3 regions of the Roseibium algicola genome follow, and region 2 is predicted to be linked to each of the others. Evidence: predicted binding sites of a transcription regulator. Region 2 holds the regulator's gene; each other region holds the start of a gene.
The links. Region 2 encodes PhoB, which activates phosphate uptake and scavenging genes when phosphate is short. Its sites were predicted from a motif close to TGTCATNNANCTGTCAT; they were not measured.

Region 1 (5,645 bases), 2.0 Mb from region 2:
TCCAACGTGACACAGACCGAACAGGACGCCGTCAGCCCGAGCACTCGCTTTGGCGCCAATACCTGGTTGATTGAGACCGGCACCCGCAAGATCCTGGTCGACGCCGGTTCGGGCGAATATTTGAAGGAACGATTTCCAGCCAGTGGCACGCTGACCTGGCAAGCTCCGGAAAAGACCGAAGAGCGCGCAGCGGTGACCGATATCGTCATTACCCACATGCATGCCGACCATATCGGCGGACTGTCGCTGAACGGCAGCAGTCTCTTCCCGAATGCAGAGATCCATGTTCAGGCCGCCGAGTGGGACTTCTGGACCGACGAGGCCCTGCTGACCTCCGTACCGGAAGACAAACGGCCACTGGTGGGTCTCATTCAGGCGCTTGCGAAACCGGTCGGCAATCAGCTGCGGCTTCATCGTGGCGACGCCAACATCGGTGATGGCATCACCCTGCTTTCAGCGCCCGGCCACACCCCTGGCCATCAGGCCTTGCACCTTTCTTCAGGCAACAAGGAAGCCATTCTGCTCGCGGATGTCGTGGTGTCCGATGTGCTGCAATTTACCAATCCGGACGTCCGCTATGCGCTCGACAGCGACCCGGATCTGGCCGTGAAAACAAGAAGGGCTCTGTTCGACAGGCTGTCGGCAGACAGGATCCCCTTTGCCGCGACCCACCTGTCTACCGACAGGTTCGGATATCTGGAAACACGCGACAACGGGTTCGCTTTTGTGGAGATTTGAACACAAGGCGACTTTTCAACCACGCCAAGTCCTTTCGTGGCTGCGCAGGCCTTTGCCCCGCGGTCTCCTCAATAAACAAGTCCCGGCTTGGGGCCGGGACCTGGCTTTGCGGGAGGCAGGGTGAGCGAACGGCTTAGCCGATACTGACCCAGCCATCCTTTTCGGCCGACGCGAAGATGGCGTCGAGGATCTTCATGTTCTGGACGGCATCTTCCGCGCCATAAGGAAGCGGCGCTTCACCGGTGATCGCCCGGCCAAACACGTCCGCCAGTTCGGCATATTGATCGCAAGGCGCGATGATATCCGACTGCATCGCCGCATCGCCGAGCAGCGAACCGTCGTCAAGCCGGATCTGAACAGCTTCGCCCTGCGGCGCGTTGAAAGGAATGACGATTTCCAGCCGCTTCTTCGTACCGACCAGATGAATGCGTTGATAAGGTGTCAGCTGGGTCGAGACGGTGAAGTTGAGATGCCGGTTATTGCCGAAGTCGAGCAGGGCACTGGTCATGCGGTCGGTGCCGAAGGCGGGATCCCGGTCGATCAGCGAAACGACCCGCTGAGGTTCGGCATCGAAGAAATACCGGCCGGCCAGCATCGTGTAGCAACCGATGTCGAGCAGCGCACCCCCGCCGATATCCGCCTTGTTGCGGATGTTGCCCGGGTCATCGTTGTAGTAGCTGAAGAAGGTCTGGATCGCTTTCAGCTCCCCCAGATCACCGGACCGCACGATCTCGCGCGCCTTGATCCACTGCGGGTGCGCCCGAACCATGAAGCCTTCGGCAACCAGCTTGTCCTTCGGCAGATCCAGAAGCTGCTTTGCCTCGTCGGCATTCAGCGCGACCGGCTTTTCGCAAAGCACGTGCTTGCCCGCGTTCACCGCCTGGATCGTCACGGGCACGTGCATGTGGTTGGGCAGCGGATTGTAGATCGCGTCGATCTCCGGATCTGCGAGCAGCTCCTCGTATGATCCATAGGCCTTCTCGATGCCGAGACCCCTCGCCGCTTCCTTTGCCCGGTCGAGATCTCGCGAAGCAATCGCATAGGCGGTGCCGGTCTTCGACCGCTGGATGCCCGGAATGACCTTATCAAGACCGATTTTCGCGGTCGAAACGATCCCCCACCTGATAGTCTTTTCCGTCATGCCGGCATCCTTCCCATGATTTTGAGGTACGCACGCCAGATGACATAAAACGATTTAACTCCGCAAGGGCAGAAAGGCCGGAGAAAGGCCTGCTCGCTGGTGAAAAGCTGATTTGAATCCGGCCTCATCGGCTGGACGCGGGCAGCAGTCACACCAACATCGCCCCCCGGACAAGCGTAGCGGAGATCCGGGGAGACATCGGAGGTCTTTCGCCGTGATTTCACACAGCAGCGCCGCGCCCGTGAAGGGAGCACTGTCCCGGCTCAGAATTTCTCCGGCACGTAGAGATGCTCCGGCAGGACCTTGCGCTCATAATCGGAATTGTAGACCCGTTCCGGCAGCTTGATCGGGTCGTGCGGGATATCTTCGTAAGGGATCATCGACAGGAGGTGGCTGATGCAGTTGAGGCGCGCCTGCTTCTTGTCGTTGCCTTCCACGATGAACCAGGGTGCTTCGGGAATATTGGTCCGCTCGAAGGTTTCTTCCTTGGCCTTGGTGTAATCCTCCCAGCGCACGCGGGATTCCAGATCCATCGGCGACAGTTTCCACTGCTTCAGCGGATCGTGGATGCGCATCAGGAAGCGCAGCTGCTGTTCTTCATCCGTGATGGAGAACCAGTATTTGATCAGCCGCACGCCGGAGCGCACGATCATGCGCTCGAATTCCGGCACATCGTGGAAGAACTCCTCCACCTGGCTATCGCTGGCAAAGCCCATGACGCGCTCGACGCCGGAGCGGTTGTACCAGGAGCGGTCGAACAGCACCATTTCTCCGGCGGCCGGCAGATGCGGTACGTAGCGCTGGAAGTACCACTGGGTCTTTTCACGGTCGGTTGGTGCCGGCAGCGCCACGACACGGGCGACACGCGGATTGAGCCTTTGCGCAATGCGTTTGATGACCCCGCCCTTGCCGGCAGCGTCGCGCCCCTCGAAGATGATCACGATCTTCTCACCGGTATGCTGCACCCAGTCCTGCAGCTTCACCAGTTCGGCCTGCAGACGCAGCAACTCGTGGAAATAGGTGTTCCGGTCGATGGTCGACTTGTGCTTCTTCGCGGAGATGAAGGCGAGATCCTTGGCGACGAGAAAATCGTCGATCTCCATCTCCAGCTCTTCGTCCAGGCTGTCTGCCCATTCCGCTTCAACCCAGGTTTTTGCACTTTCTTCGGTCATCAATCGGTTCCTTTGAAATACATCCCGGAGGTACGCCCAGGTTCGTCAGCGCATTCAACCGGACGCAGAATGCCCAAGGACTGTGAACAGGTTATCCATGAAAGTTTTTTGACAGTCGCGCCTGTTCCCCTGTCATTCTTTCTAGCAGCAACGCTTTCGCACTCAAATTACCCTTGCAAATGAACGAACGTTCATTTATTTTTTGCAATAGGGAGAAACAAGATGGCAAGTGCAGCCGCAAGACCGCAAAGCCGATCCAGAACGGGCGCGAAAGGCCAGGAGACTGCCGCACGTGTGCGCAAGGCAGCCCTGAAACGCTTTGCCGCCAACGGTTATGCCGCTGTCTCCATGCGCGAAATCGCCGCCGATGTCGGCGTTCAGCCAGGCGCGCTCTACAACCATTTTCCGACCAAGCAGGACATCCTGAAGGACCTGATGCTCGCCCACATGGGCGAACTCCTTGCTGCCTGGGACGAAGCGGCTTTTCCGGCTGACATGGACCCGCTGGAGCGTTTTGTCCGCTTTCACATCCGCTATCACCTGGAACGGGCGGACGAGGTGTTCATTTCCTACATGGAACTGCGAAATCTCGAACCGGACAACTTCGACATCGTCGAAGCCGAGCGCCGTCGCTACGAGGGCATCCTGACGGGTATTCTGGAAACCGGCTCCGCTGAAGGTCGCTACAGCGTACGCGAACCGAGGGTCGCCACCCGCGCGATCATCGCCATGCTGACTGGCATTCCGAGCTGGTACCGCCAAGGCGGCCGCCTGTCGAAACTGGATATCGAAGAGATCTACCTGGACCTGGCGCGCAAGGCCGTTGCGCCGGGGAACCAACACATTCCGGCCCCTCAGGCGTGAAACCGGACGCGTGGGGAGCAAGCAACTGAACTCAATCGACCGTCCACAAGGTTGATCCAAGGGAGACCGGGTGACATGAGCATCCTGAAATCGAGCCTATCGCCGAGAAGCGAACAGTTTGCAGCAAACCGCGCCGCCCACGAAGCGGCCATGGACACCGTCAAGGCAGCAGCCCAGACAGCCCTGGACGGTGGTGGTGAGACCGCCCGACAGCGTCATGTGTCCCGCGGCAAGATCCTGCCGCGCGAACGCGTCTCCCGCCTGCTCGATCCCGGCTCACCCTTCCTGGAAGTCGGCATGCTGGCCGCCCACGAGATGTATGAGGGCGCGGCTCCCGCAGCCGGCATGATCGCGGGCATCGGTCGGGTTGAAGGCCGCGAGGTGATGATCCTCGCCAATGACGCGACCGTCAAAGGCGGCACCTATTATCCGATGTCGGTCAAGAAACACCTGCGCGCCCAGGAAATTGCCTCGGAAAACAATCTACCCTGTATCTATCTGGTCGACAGCGGCGGCGCAAACCTGCCCAACCAGGACGAGGTCTTCCCGGACCGCGACCACTTTGGCCGCATCTTCTTCAACCAGGCCAACATGTCGGCAAAAGGCATCGCCCAGATCGCGGTCGTCATGGGTTCCTGTACAGCGGGCGGTGCCTATGTGCCGGCCATGTCGGACGAGACCATCATCGTCAAGAACCAGGGCACCATCTTCCTGGCCGGTCCGCCTCTGGTGAAGGCCGCCACCGGCGAGGAAGTATCTGCGGAAGATCTCGGCGGCGGCGATGTCCACACGCGCCTGTCCGGTGTTGCCGATCATCTGGCCCGCGACGATGCCCACGCACTGGCCCTCGCCCGCCGCGCCATCGCCAGCCTCAACCGCACAAAGACGCCATCCGTCGCGCTGCAGACCCCGGAAGACCCGCTCTACGATCCGGACGAAATCCTCGGTGTCGTTCCGGCCGATCTGAAAACGCCCTACGACATCCGCGAAGTGATCGCCCGCACCGTCGACGGATCGCGCTTCGATGAATTCAAGGCCCGCTACGGCACCACACTGGTCTGCGGCTTCGCCCATATCCATGGCATGCCGGTCGGCATTATCGCCAACAACGGCGTTCTGTTTTCCGAAAGCGCGGTGAAAGGGGCCCACTTCGTCGAGCTCTGCTCCCAGCGCAAGGTTCCGCTGGTGTTCCTGCAGAACATCACCGGCTTCATGGTCGGCCGCAAATATGAGAGCGGCGGCATTGCCAAGGACGGTGCCAAGCTGGTGACGGCGGTCGCCACCACCTCGGTCCCGAAGATCACCATGCTGGTGGGCGGCTCCTTCGGCGCCGGCAACTACGGCATGTGCGGCCGGGCCTATTCGCCGCGCTTCCTGTGGACCTGGCCCAATTCCCGCATTTCGGTCATGGGCGGCGAACAGGCCGCCGGCGTGCTTGCCACCGTCCGCCGTGACGGTATCGAGCGCAAGGGTGGCAGCTGGTCGGCGGATGAGGAAAAAACCTTCAAGCAACCGATCATCGATCAGTTCGAACAGCAGGGTCACCCGCTTTACGCGACTGCCCGGCTCTGGGACGATGGCATTGTCGACCCGCGCAAGACCCGGGACATTCTGGGCCTTTCCCTGTCGGCAGCCCTCAACGCCCCGATCGAAGACACGCGCTTCGGTCTCTTCAGGATGTGATCCGATGTCCATCGACGAGCTGAAAGCAAGATACCCCGGCGCCGAAA
Region 2 (5,645 bases):
TATGGGTCCGTCGTGACCTGAATGGAACCACCCTTGGCACGAGCAGTTTCAATCAGGTCCATCGGCGGCGCCAGTTCGCCCGGCGTCGCGATGCGCAATTCGAAATCGAAGCGCGGCGCGGCATGAATCCAGGAGGCCAGCACGTTGTTGCTGTCACCGGTCCAGGCAACGCTCTTGCCCTTGATCGAACCGCGATGCTCTTCAAAGGTCAACAGATCCGCCATGATCTGACAGGGATGCGAGAGCTTGGTCAGGCCGTTGATCACCGGCACTGTCGCATTTTCGGCAAGTTCACGCAGGTCGTTGTGATCGAGGATGCGGATCATGATCGCGTCGACGAAGCGCGACAGAACCTGCGCCGTATCGGCGATTGTCTCTCCGCGGCCGAGCTGCATTTCCGCACCGGTCAGCATCAAGGTCTCGCCGCCGAGCTCGCGCATGCCGACATCGAAGGAAATGCGCGTACGGGTCGACGGTTGTTCGAAGATCATGGCCAGCACCTTGCCGGCCAGAGGACCCTGGCCGCGATGCACGCCGTTACGGCTCGACTTGATCTTCCGGCTGGTGTCCAGGATGGCGCGCAGTTCGTCGCCTTCGAAGTCCGTCAGATCCAGAAAGTTCCGGTAGGTTCCGTTTGCGGTCATCAGGCCGCTCCTTCCGCCAATTTCGCTTCCATGGCGACAGCAGCCTGTTCCAGGCGCTCGACAGCAATGGAAATTTCCTCTTCGCTCATGGTCAGCGGCGGCATGATGCGCACCACGTTATCGCCGGCAGGAACTGCCAGCAGACCGGCTTCACGGGCTGCAAGCACATAATCTGCTACCGGCACCACGCATTTCAGACCGAGCATCAGGCCGTTGCCGCGTACTTCGGCCAGAACGTCCGGATGGCCGTCCACCAGTCCGGCCAGCTTCTGCTTGAAGCTGAGCCCCTTCTGACGGACACCTTCCAGGAACCCGTCTTCCAGAACGACGTCCAGAACGGCATTGCCGACTGCCATGGCCAGCGGATTGCCGCCAAAGGTGGTGCCGTGGGTCCCGGGGGACAGCGCCGCTGCCGTTTCTGCCGTTGCAAGACATGCGCCCATCGGGAACCCGCCGCCAATACCCTTGGCGATTGCCATCAGGTCCGGTTCCACGCCCGTCCACTGGTGAGCGAACAGCTTGCCGGTCCGTCCGACACCGGTCTGGATCTCGTCGAAAATCAGCAGAATGCCGTTGTCATCACAGATCTTGCGCAGCGCACGCAGGAAATCGGCCGGAATTTCGCGGATACCGCCTTCGCCCTGCACGGGCTCGATCGCGATCGCGGCCGTTTGCGGTCCGATGGCATCTTTCAGCGCATCCAGGTCTCCTGCCGGCACCTGGTCGAAACCCGGAGCCTTCGGGCCAAAGCCTTCAAGATATTTCGCCTGGCCGCCAGCCGCGATGGTCGCGATGGTCCGGCCATGGAAGGCGCCTTCGAAGGTCACGATGTGGAACCGCTCGGGGTTGCCGTTGTCATAATGATAACGGCGCGCGCATTTGATGGCAGCTTCCATCGCTTCCGCGCCGGAATTCACGAACAGCACCTTGTCGGCAAAGGTTTCCGCGCACAGGCGCTGCGCCAGCCGTTCGCCATCCGGGATCTGGTGCAGGTTAGAGGTATGCCACAGCTTGGCTGCCTGATCCTGCAATGCCTTGACCAGATGCGGATGGGCATGACCGAGTGCGTTGACCGCGATGCCGGAACCGCAATCGAGGAATCGTCGGCCATCGGTGGTAACCAGCCAGACGCCTTCCCCATGATCGAAAGACAGGTTCGATCTTGCGTAATTTCCGAATAGTGCAGTCGCGGACATAACCTCGTTTGTCTCCTTTAAACGCCCCTGCTGTCCCCTGCGTCGCCCCGACGCCGGGCCGTCACCTTGAAAAGATGCCGAAGGGCCAAAACGCAACGTGCCGCCCCGATGAGGCGGCACGCAGCGGCTTTCTTATACACTGCCGGTACCATGCACTGTCAATGGAAATGGCGCACAAGACATTTCATGTGCCGCGGAGGGCGGATTTCATAAAATTCTCAATGACCTCGCCATAATTGGGGAAAAGTCGTTTCATCCCCAACTGGTTTGGGTCGAGTGGTTGCCTGACAAATTAACGTTATTGTAACCTCTCAGCAATCAGACACGAGATCTCGTGAGGCAAATCACCAAGAGGCACTAGATCTGCCAGCATTAAGCGTGCTTGCGCATGCTTAACACGGGGTTAATGGCCGCAGGACGGTCAAACTAAAGGGTGCGGCAATGAGTTGGACAAACGAACGAGTTGAGCTTCTCAAAAAGCTTTGGGGCGACGGCTTGAGCGCAAGCCAGATCGCAGGCGAACTGGGTGGTGTTACCCGTAACGCCGTGATCGGCAAGGTGCACCGCCTTGGCCTGTCCGGCCGCGCCAAGTCCACCTCTTCAAGCGCCAAGCCGCGCCGGCCGCGCACCGCAGCTCCTGCAACGGGTGCAGCGCCGAAGAAACCGACGACGTCACATCCGCAGTCGATCGGCGCGACGGCCCTTAAAGCAGACATCTCGCCTGCACCAGTGGTGGCCCCCAAGCCGCGCGTAGAGCCGATTGCAGAGCTCGTTCCGATCTCGCAGCGGGCTACCATCCTGACGCTGACCGAGCGGACCTGCAAATGGCCGATTGGCGACCCGGCGACCGACGACTTTTACTTCTGCGGCCGCCAGTCCGATGCCGGCGTCCCCTACTGCGCTCATCACTGCAAGATCGCGTATCAGCCGGTCGCCGACCGCCGCCGCGATCGCAAGACGATGGCTCAGGCAGGCTGATAGCCTCGCACCTAACCAATTCATGAGAAAGCCCGCCATCTGGCGGGCTTTTTTTTGTTTGGGCCTTCCATTGACCAGATGCCCGACCCCGACCAGTGACCTCCCACGGCTTGTTCTTGGCACCGATCCATGTCGTTTCCGTTCCATCAAATCAAACCTTGTTTGACCGCTCCGCCACGACAGGGACCGCAGGATCAGCCCCGACACCGACACATCTGATGGGGTGGTCGCAGAAGAGAACCTTGTTCCGCGAAAGGCACATAACCGCTGAGAAACAAAAAGCCCGCTTGAAAGCGGGCTCCTTAATTCCATTCTGCAAGTTGCGCTCAGGCAGTGGCAGAGGTGAACTGGTCATTGAAGGCGTATCCGGCACCACGGACGGTACGGATAGGATCCTTCGCCTTGCCCTTGTTCAGAGCCTTGCGCAAGCGACCGACGTGAACATCGACAGTGCGTTCGTCCACGTAGACATCGTGACCCCAGACCCCATCCAGCAGTTGTTCGCGGGAGAAGACACGGCCAGGCGATGTCATCAGGAATTCCAGCAGGCGGAATTCCGTCGGCCCCAGGTGTATTTCCTTGGTGTTGCGGCGAACGCGGTGCGTTTCGCGATCCAGTTCGATATCGCCGGATCGCAACATGCTGGACACCACTTCCGGACTTGCCCGGCGCAGGATGGCGCGCACGCGGGCCATCAATTCCGGTACCGAGAAGGGCTTGACCACGTAGTCGTCGGCACCGGTCGACAGGCCGCGGATGCGCTCTGCTTCCTCACCGCGTGCCGTCAGCATGATGACCGGCAGGCGCTCGGTGTCTTCGCGCGCCCGCAGGCGGCGGCACAGTTCAATTCCGGACAGGCCCGGCAGCATCCAGTCGAGCAGCAACAGATCCGGCAGGCTTTCCCGCAGGCGGATTTCCGCCTCGTCACCCCGGACACAGGACTCGACCGAGTACCCTTCCGCTTCCAAATTGTATCTCAATAGAAGGCTGAGCGGTTCTTCGTCTTCAACGATGAGCACCTTCGGCATACATCTCGCTCCAATTACCGCAACCGGCGCCGAAGCGCCGGCCGTTAAGATCTTCTGCAAATCCGACGATTACCGGCGGGTCAGACCGCGCCTGTTTCGTCGACCTTTGCCCGGTCTTCCGGCAAACGCTCGCCAGTGACCATGTAGTAGACGTTCTCGGCGATGTTCGTGGCGTGATCGCCGATGCGCTCGATGTTCTTTGCGCAGAACAAGAGATGGACGCACTGGGTAATGACCCGCGGGTCTTCCATCATGTAGGTCAGGAGTTCGCGAAAGATCGACGTGTAGATCGCGTCGACCTCGGCGTCGGCTTCCTGAACCCGGCGGGCGGCTTCCGCATCCTTGCGGGCGTAGGCATCCAGCACCTGCTTGAGCTGCGAAAGAGCAAGTTCCGTCATGTGCTCCACACCGATCGCGAGCTTCTTGGACTGCAAGTCGCTGTCGATGGCGATGACGCGCTTGGCAACGTTCTTGGCAAGATCGCCAACACGCTCCAGGTCATTGGCAATGCGCGTTGCGGCGGTGATTTCACGCAGGTCCTGCCCCATCGGCTGGCGGCGGACGATCAGCTCGATCAGCTTCACTTCAAGTTCGTTGTAAAGGCTGTCCAGACGGACATCGCCCTTGATCGTCGCCTTGGCAAGCTCCAGATCCTGCGACACCAGCGCGGACACCGCATCGGCGAAAGCCTTTTCGGCAATACCACCCATTTCGGCAACCTTGCCGGCCATGGCCGTCAGTTCGTCATCGTAAGCCGAGACTGTATGTTCAGACATCCTGTGTCCCCTTCAGAAACCTAAAAAATGCTTAGCCGAAGCGGCCCGTAATATAGTCCTGCGTACGCTTGTCCTTCGGATTGGTAAAGATGTCCTCCGTCAGACCTTCCTCCACCAGAACACCCAGGTGGAAGAACGCGGTTCGCTGAGACACACGGGCAGCCTGCTGCATCGAGTGGGTCACGATCACGATGGTGAAGTTTTCCCGCAGTTCGTCGATCAGCTCTTCCACCTTCGCGGTCGCGATGGGGTCAAGCGCCGAGCACGGTTCGTCCATCAGGATCACTTCCGGGCTGACGGCAATCGCACGGGCAATGCACAGACGCTGCTGCTGACCGCCCGACATGCCGGTGCCCGGCTCGTCCAGACGGTTCTTGACTTCTTCCCAAAGCCCGGCCTTCTGCAGGCTGGAGGCTACGATTTCATCAAGCTCGGACTTGTTGCGGGCCAGACCATGGATCCGCGGACCATACGCAATGTTGTCGTAGATCGACTTGGGAAACGGGTTCGGCTTCTGGAAAACCATGCCGACCTTGGCACGCAGCTGTACGGGATCGACCTTGGGATCGTAGATGTCCTCACCGTCGATCTTGATCGACCCTTCCACACGGCAGATGTCGATGGTGTCGTTCATGCGGTTGATCGTCCGCAGGAACGTCGACTTGCCACATCCGGAGGGACCGATGAAGGCAGTCACGGACCGCGGCTGGATCTCGATGTCCACGTCCTTGATGGCGTGGGTATCGCCATAATAGACCTGCACCTTGTTCGCGGAAATTTTGCTGTCGGTCATGGTTTTCGCCTGTTCAAAATTCGGCATCTCGTTCATCGGAGCAATCCTTACCAGCGGCGTTCAAACCTGCGGCGCAGGATGATAGCGATAATGTTCATGGTCATGAGGAAGACCAGCAGCACGATGATCCCGCCCCAAGCGCGTTCATAGAAAGCCGGGTCGGCGCGTTTCGCCCACTCGTAGATCTGGGCCGGCATGGCCGAGTTCGGAGAGAAGAAACCGGCAGCCAC
Region 3 (5,645 bases), 2.5 Mb from region 2:
TCGCCCCACCTGCCATCCTGAAGGGCTGGTGCGAGCGCGTGCTGGCCAACGGCGGCCTGCACGACACTTCCAACCGTTTCGATACCGGCCATTTCAGGAACAAGCCCGTTCTCTTCTGTGTCACGACCGGCTCCAAGGCGAGCGAAAGTGCCCACAACGGCAAGGAAGGCGACATTCAGATGCTGCTTTGGCCGCTCGCCTACACACTGCGCTATCTGGGTTTCGATGTTCTGGTTCCCAGGATCGTCCACGGTGTTCACGGTTATCACAAGGGGGCGGCACGGGAAGACCTGGAAACGCGACTTCAAAACGAGATCGAAGGCCATCGGAAGACGATCGCAAGGTTCGAAACGCTGCCGAAGATCAGCTTCAATGCCGACAGCGAATTCGACCGCGCCGGCACCCTTAGCCCGGGCGCGCCATCTCACAGCCACTTCATCCGGCACGACCCCTGATTTTGCGACAACCGGAAAAGACGTAACCGGATTTGTCCGCCCACACACCTCTTTTTCCTGTATCTGCCGGATGACGCTACCGCTTTTTCGGATAGAATGCCGGTAATCTTATATTGGCCCAGCGGGGATTCGATGCGCCTCCTTTCTGCATTCGTCTTTGGTTTTGTTCTTCTGTCCGCACCTTCTGCCTGGAGTGCAAGCTGCGGCAATGGCCCGGGTGGTTTCGAAGCCTGGAAACAGTCGTTCATTGCAAATTCCCAAAGCTACGGCCTTAAGAAAAGGGTCGTTGAATCGTCCCTCAAGAACGTGAAATACAACAAGAAGGTGGTCTCGCTCGACCGGAACCAGAAATCCTTCAAGCTCAGCTTCAACCAGTTCTATGCCAAGCGGGTCAACAACGCGATGATCCGGCGGGGCAAGCAGCTCGGCAAGACCTACGCCCGCATCTTCCGTGGCATCGAAAAGAAATACGGTGTTCCAGCACCTGTACTGCTGGCGATCTGGGGGCTTGAAACCAACTACGGCAGCTTCTCCGGCAACATGCCGGTCCTGCAATCCCTTGCCACGCTGGCCTATGATTGCCGCCGGTCCGATTTCTTCACCGCCGAACTGGTCGCCGCGCTCAAGATCGTGCAGGGCCGTGACATGCAGCCGGCCGAAATGAAGGGTGCCTGGGCCGGCGAACTCGGCCAGACCCAGTTTCTCGCCACCAGCTATGTCCGTTATGCGGTCGATTATGACCGCGACGGCCGCAAGGACCTGATCCGCTCGATCCCCGATGTGTTGGCTTCCACCGCAAATTATCTTGCGCAGAAAGGCTGGCGCCGCGGCCAGGGCTGGGGCCCGGGCACTGCCAATTACAACGTTCTCAAGCAATGGAACAAGGCCAGTGTCTACGTGGAAACGATCTCGGTCATGGCTGGCCAGATCAGCGAGTAGACCCCGCTCGACGGCCCATAAACCTGCTTGACAAAACTGACGATCCGGGCAGCAATTTGCGTCATACGGTTGTAATCCTTGCGGACCAAAACCGTGTGCCGCGGAAACATGCCGCCCGGCTGGCACCGGCAGCTGTCGGTCCGGCTCGTGCTGTTCCGCAAGGCTGAACGACACCAATCGCCGAGCGACCGAACAGGAGCCATTCCATGTCCAGTATCAAAGACTTTTCGATTTCACGGCGCACCCTTTTGATGGGCGCGGCGGCAACTGGCTTCACGGCAGCTCTGCACCCCTATTCCGTTCTGGCCAAGGAAGGTACGGCTCACCTTCGCCTGATGGAGACCACGGACCTCCATGTCCATGTCTTCCCTTACGACTACTACAGCGACAAACCTGTCGACACCGCCGGCCTCGCCCGAACAGCCACACTGATCCGCGATATCCGGAACGAGGCGACAAACTCGGTTCTGGTCGACAATGGCGACTTTCTGCAAGGCAACCCGATGGGGGACTATGTCGCCTATGAACGCGGCATGAGCGAAGGTGACCTGCACCCGGTCATCAAGGGCATGAACGTCCTTGAATTCGACGCGGCAACACTCGGCAACCACGAATTCAACTACGGTCTGGACTTCATGATGAAGGTGCTGGCCGGGGCCAATTTCCCCGTCGTCTGCGCCAATCTTGTCAAGGGCAGCACGCTGGCCGGCAACCCGCGAGACGACGCCCTTTTCCTGAAGCCCTATGTGATCGTTGAAAAACAGGTCACCGACGGTGCCGGCAAGTCCTATCCGATCAAGATCGGCTTCATCGGCTTCGTGCCACCGCAGATCATGAACTGGGACCGCCGCCACCTGGAAGGCAACGCCAATGCGCGTGACATTATCGAAACCGCCAAGGCCTTCGTCCCGGAAATGCGCGAACAGGGCTGCGACCTTGTAATCGCCCTCTCCCACTCGGGGATTGATGCCAACGATTATTCCGAAGGCATGGAAAACGCCTCCCTGCACCTTGCCGGCGTGGACGGGATCGACGCCGTCTTTACCGGTCACCAGCATCTGGTCTTCCCCGGTCCCCAGTATGAGGGGCTGCCGGGTATCGACAGCGAGAAAGGCACGTTGTTCGGCAAGCCTGCCGCGATGGGCGGTTTCTGGGGATCGCATCTGGGCGTCATCGACCTGATGATCGAGCGCGACGGCAACGGTTGGCGTGTCGCCAATTTCATGACCGAAGCACGTCCGATCTACGAAAAAGAAGGTCGAACCGTGACACCGCTGGTGGAGAGCCAGCAGGATGTACTCGATGCGGTGAAGGAAGATCACGAGGCAACCCTTGCCTATGTCCGCCGCCCCGTCGGCAAGACGTCGGCTCCCTTGCATTCCTATTTCGCCCTCGTGGCCGACGACCCGAGCGTCCAGATCGTTTCAAAGGCGCAGATCTGGTACATCGAACAGATGCTGAAGGGTACGGAATGGGAAGGCCTGCCGGTTCTTTCCGCAGCAGCGCCTTTCAAGGCCGGCGGTCGTGGCGGCCCGGACTACTACACCGACGTTCCGGTCGGCGATGTCGCCATCAAGAACGTGGCCGATCTCTACCTGTATCCGAACACCATTCGCGCGGTCGCCATCAAGGGCAGCACGGTGAAGGAATGGCTGGAACGTTCAGCCGGAATTTTCCAGGAAGTCGAGCCGGGCAAGGCCGACCAGACACTGATCAACCCGGAGTTTCCAAGCTATAATTTCGATGTGATCGACGGTGTTACCTACCAGATAGACCTGAGCCAGCCGTCGAAATACGACGCGAAAGGCGAAGTCCTCAATCCGGACGCCAGCCGCATCGTGAACCTGGAGTTCAACGACGCACCGCTTGATCCTGAAGCAACCTTCGTGGTTGCGACCAACAATTACCGTGCAGGTGGCGGTGGCAATTTCCCCGGCATCAGCGACGACGTTGTCGTTTTCATCGGCCCGGACACCAATCGCGACGTCCTGGTGCGCTACATTGTCGAACAGGGCACGATCAACCCTTCGGCAGATGCCAACTGGTCGTTCAAACCGATGCCGGATACCAGCGTCCTGTTCGAAACCGGCCCGGGCGGTACACAGCACGCTGCCTCGGTGGAAGGGGTCAAGATTGAACCGGCAGGTGACGGCGCAGACGGCTTTGCCCGTTACCGGATCACGCTTTGAACGGTCTCGACTTTCGCAAGCCTGCTTGAACGAGCAGGCTCCCCCAAAAACTTATCCTGAGGAAGCGCATAGCGCTGTCTCGAAGGATGGGTCGCATGCTTGTGAGCGTGCTGCCCAACCTTCGAGGCGGACCTGATGGTCCTTCTCAGGGTGAGGCGTGCGGGCGGTCGGCATGGGAAAGCTGCCCACAGACATAAAAAAACCTTCCCACGAGGGGAAGGTCTTGAAAGTCGTTACGGATCTGCCGTCTGTGCGGCAAACCGGCCGTTTTCTGGAAATCAGTCGTCGCGATACACTTTTTCCCGACGCTCGTGGGCTTCCTGAGCCTCGATCGACAAAGTCGCGATCGGGCGCGCCTCGAGGCGCCGAAGAGAGATCGGCTCGCCGGTCTCTTCGCAATAGCCATAGCTTCCGTCTGTAATGCGTTCCAAGGCATCATCGATCTTCGAGATCAGTTTCCGCTGACGGTCCCTGGCGCGAAGTTCAATGGACCGATCCGTTTCGGACGACGCACGGTCGGCAAAGTCAGGATGGTTCTGGCTTTCCTCCTGAAGATTGGCGAGGGTTTCCTTGCTTTCCTTCAGGATCTCTTCTTTCCACACAAGCAGCTTGTTCCGAAAGTACTCGCGCTGCCTGTCATTCATGAACGGCTCGTCTTCCGAGGGTCGATATTCAGACTCAATTTCAACCGTCATCGATAGCTCCGGATTACCGTTATGCCGGGCGCAATATATAGGCGGTTCCGCCAGCGGACAACGGTTCATTTGCTAAAAATGGCGTCAAGGAAAGTTTATACCTTTCAAGACGTTGCGTAAATTTTGAACACTAAGCCGACAAATTTTATCGATTTGTGTGCACGCTCAATCCTGGAATCGGCCGAGCTTTGCAAGCTCGACTTTGACCCGCAATTCGATCTCCTCGAGCACCGAATCAACCTCAGGATCACCACTCGACTGGCGTTTGGAAACCTGCCTGGCGAGCAGCTCCAGCCGGTCCTCCGACACGTGTCCGGCAAGCAGATCCGCCCGCACCGACTCCAGTGTGTCCAGCAGATTGTGCCCGTGCTTGGTAGCGCGGGATCGGCGCTCGGCACGGTCGTCAACCTCCTGCAGGGCCAGCAAGGCATCCATGCCCTGAATGGACGCACCGCCCGCGGTCTGGGAAGACTGTGAAACCTCACCCCCAAGGTCCGGTGCGAACTGGTCGCCGCTTGAAGAAACGCTCTTCTTGGCGCCTCGTCCCTGAACGCCGGAAATGGGTTTATTGCCTGTAATACGCATGATCGATCTTCCAGTCGGACTGACGGCAATTCTGGCGCATGGAGTGGCTCTGCCCGTCAGATTCTGCCGAGAAGGGTAAATGAGTCCTTGGGGGTGAGGCAATATTTGCCGACCAACAGGTACAATTCTTTAACCTCAAGCGACAGTTTTGCGTGGATATGCTCGTGATCATACCAGCAAAGAGCCCGGATTTCCGCCACTTTTATGGAAAGAACCAAAGCCTTTGTAAAAAGTGGCACGGCTCTCGCATTGCGCATTTCGAATATATGTATCCCGGCAGCAAAGCCGGAAACACGATGGCGGGCCAGATCAGTAATGCGAAAAATTGGTGAAATGATCTGCGGAGGGTTCAAGCGGCTGGCACTTCTGGGTGCTGCCGCCGCCGTTGCTGCAACAACCTTGCTGGCACCGGTACACGCCGCCTCCCGTATCAAGGATATTGCCGATTTCGAAGGCATTCGCGAAAACCAGCTCATTGGCTACGGCCTCGTGGTCGGCCTGAATGGCACTGGCGACTCGCTCAACAATTCGCCTTTCACGCAGCAGAGCCTGCAGGCCATGCTGGAACGTCTCGGTGTCAACACCCGCAACATCGACCTGAACACCAACACCGTCGCGGCCGTCATGGTAACTGCCAACCTGCCGCCCTTCTCCACACAAGGTACCCGGATCGACGTCAACGTCAGCGCCCTCGGCGATTCAGAATCGCTTCAGGGCGGCACGCTTCTGGTCACACCGCTGGTCGGTGCCGATGGTGAAGTCTACGCTATCGCCCAAGGTTC

Region 1: a site for PhoB is predicted at 3,149-3,165, ahead of ppk2 (polyphosphate kinase 2). Genes of this name have one in related genera too.
Region 3: a site for PhoB is predicted at 1,454-1,470, ahead of B0E33_RS22190 (bifunctional 2',3'-cyclic-nucleotide 2'-phosphodiesterase/3'-nucleotidase). Genes of this name have one in related genera too.

The regions. Positions count from the first base shown of each region.
Region 1 is NZ_CP019630.1:3,097,908-3,103,552, reverse strand. Features, by position in the region: gene B0E33_RS14575 (MBL fold metallo-hydrolase) at 1-738, shown strand, start outside; gene B0E33_RS14570 (Gfo/Idh/MocA family protein) at 872-1,879, opposite strand; gene ppk2 (polyphosphate kinase 2) at 2,143-3,051, opposite strand; gene B0E33_RS14560 (TetR/AcrR family transcriptional regulator) at 3,274-3,915, shown strand; gene B0E33_RS14555 (carboxyl transferase domain-containing protein) at 3,991-5,598, shown strand; gene B0E33_RS14550 (ASCH domain-containing protein) at 5,603-5,645, shown strand, end outside.
Region 2 is NZ_CP019630.1:1,138,302-1,143,946, forward strand. Features, by position in the region: gene argF (ornithine carbamoyltransferase) at 1-644, opposite strand, end outside; gene B0E33_RS05350 (aspartate aminotransferase family protein) at 644-1,840, opposite strand; gene B0E33_RS05355 (GcrA family cell cycle regulator) at 2,282-2,818, shown strand; gene phoB (phosphate regulon transcriptional regulator PhoB) at 3,145-3,846, opposite strand; gene phoU (phosphate signaling complex protein PhoU) at 3,927-4,622, opposite strand; gene pstB (phosphate ABC transporter ATP-binding protein PstB) at 4,654-5,415, opposite strand; gene pstA (phosphate ABC transporter permease PstA) at 5,463-5,645, opposite strand, start outside.
Region 3 is NZ_CP019630.1:4,797,896-4,803,540, reverse strand. Features, by position in the region: gene B0E33_RS22205 (NAD(P)H-dependent oxidoreductase) at 1-455, shown strand, start outside; gene B0E33_RS22200 (lytic murein transglycosylase) at 588-1,394, shown strand; gene B0E33_RS22190 (bifunctional 2',3'-cyclic-nucleotide 2'-phosphodiesterase/3'-nucleotidase) at 1,601-3,583, shown strand; gene dksA (RNA polymerase-binding protein DksA) at 3,862-4,278, opposite strand; gene B0E33_RS22180 (flagellar assembly protein FliX) at 4,444-4,863, opposite strand; gene B0E33_RS31170 (hypothetical protein) at 4,920-5,216, opposite strand; gene B0E33_RS22175 (flagellar basal body P-ring protein FlgI) at 5,197-5,645, shown strand, end outside.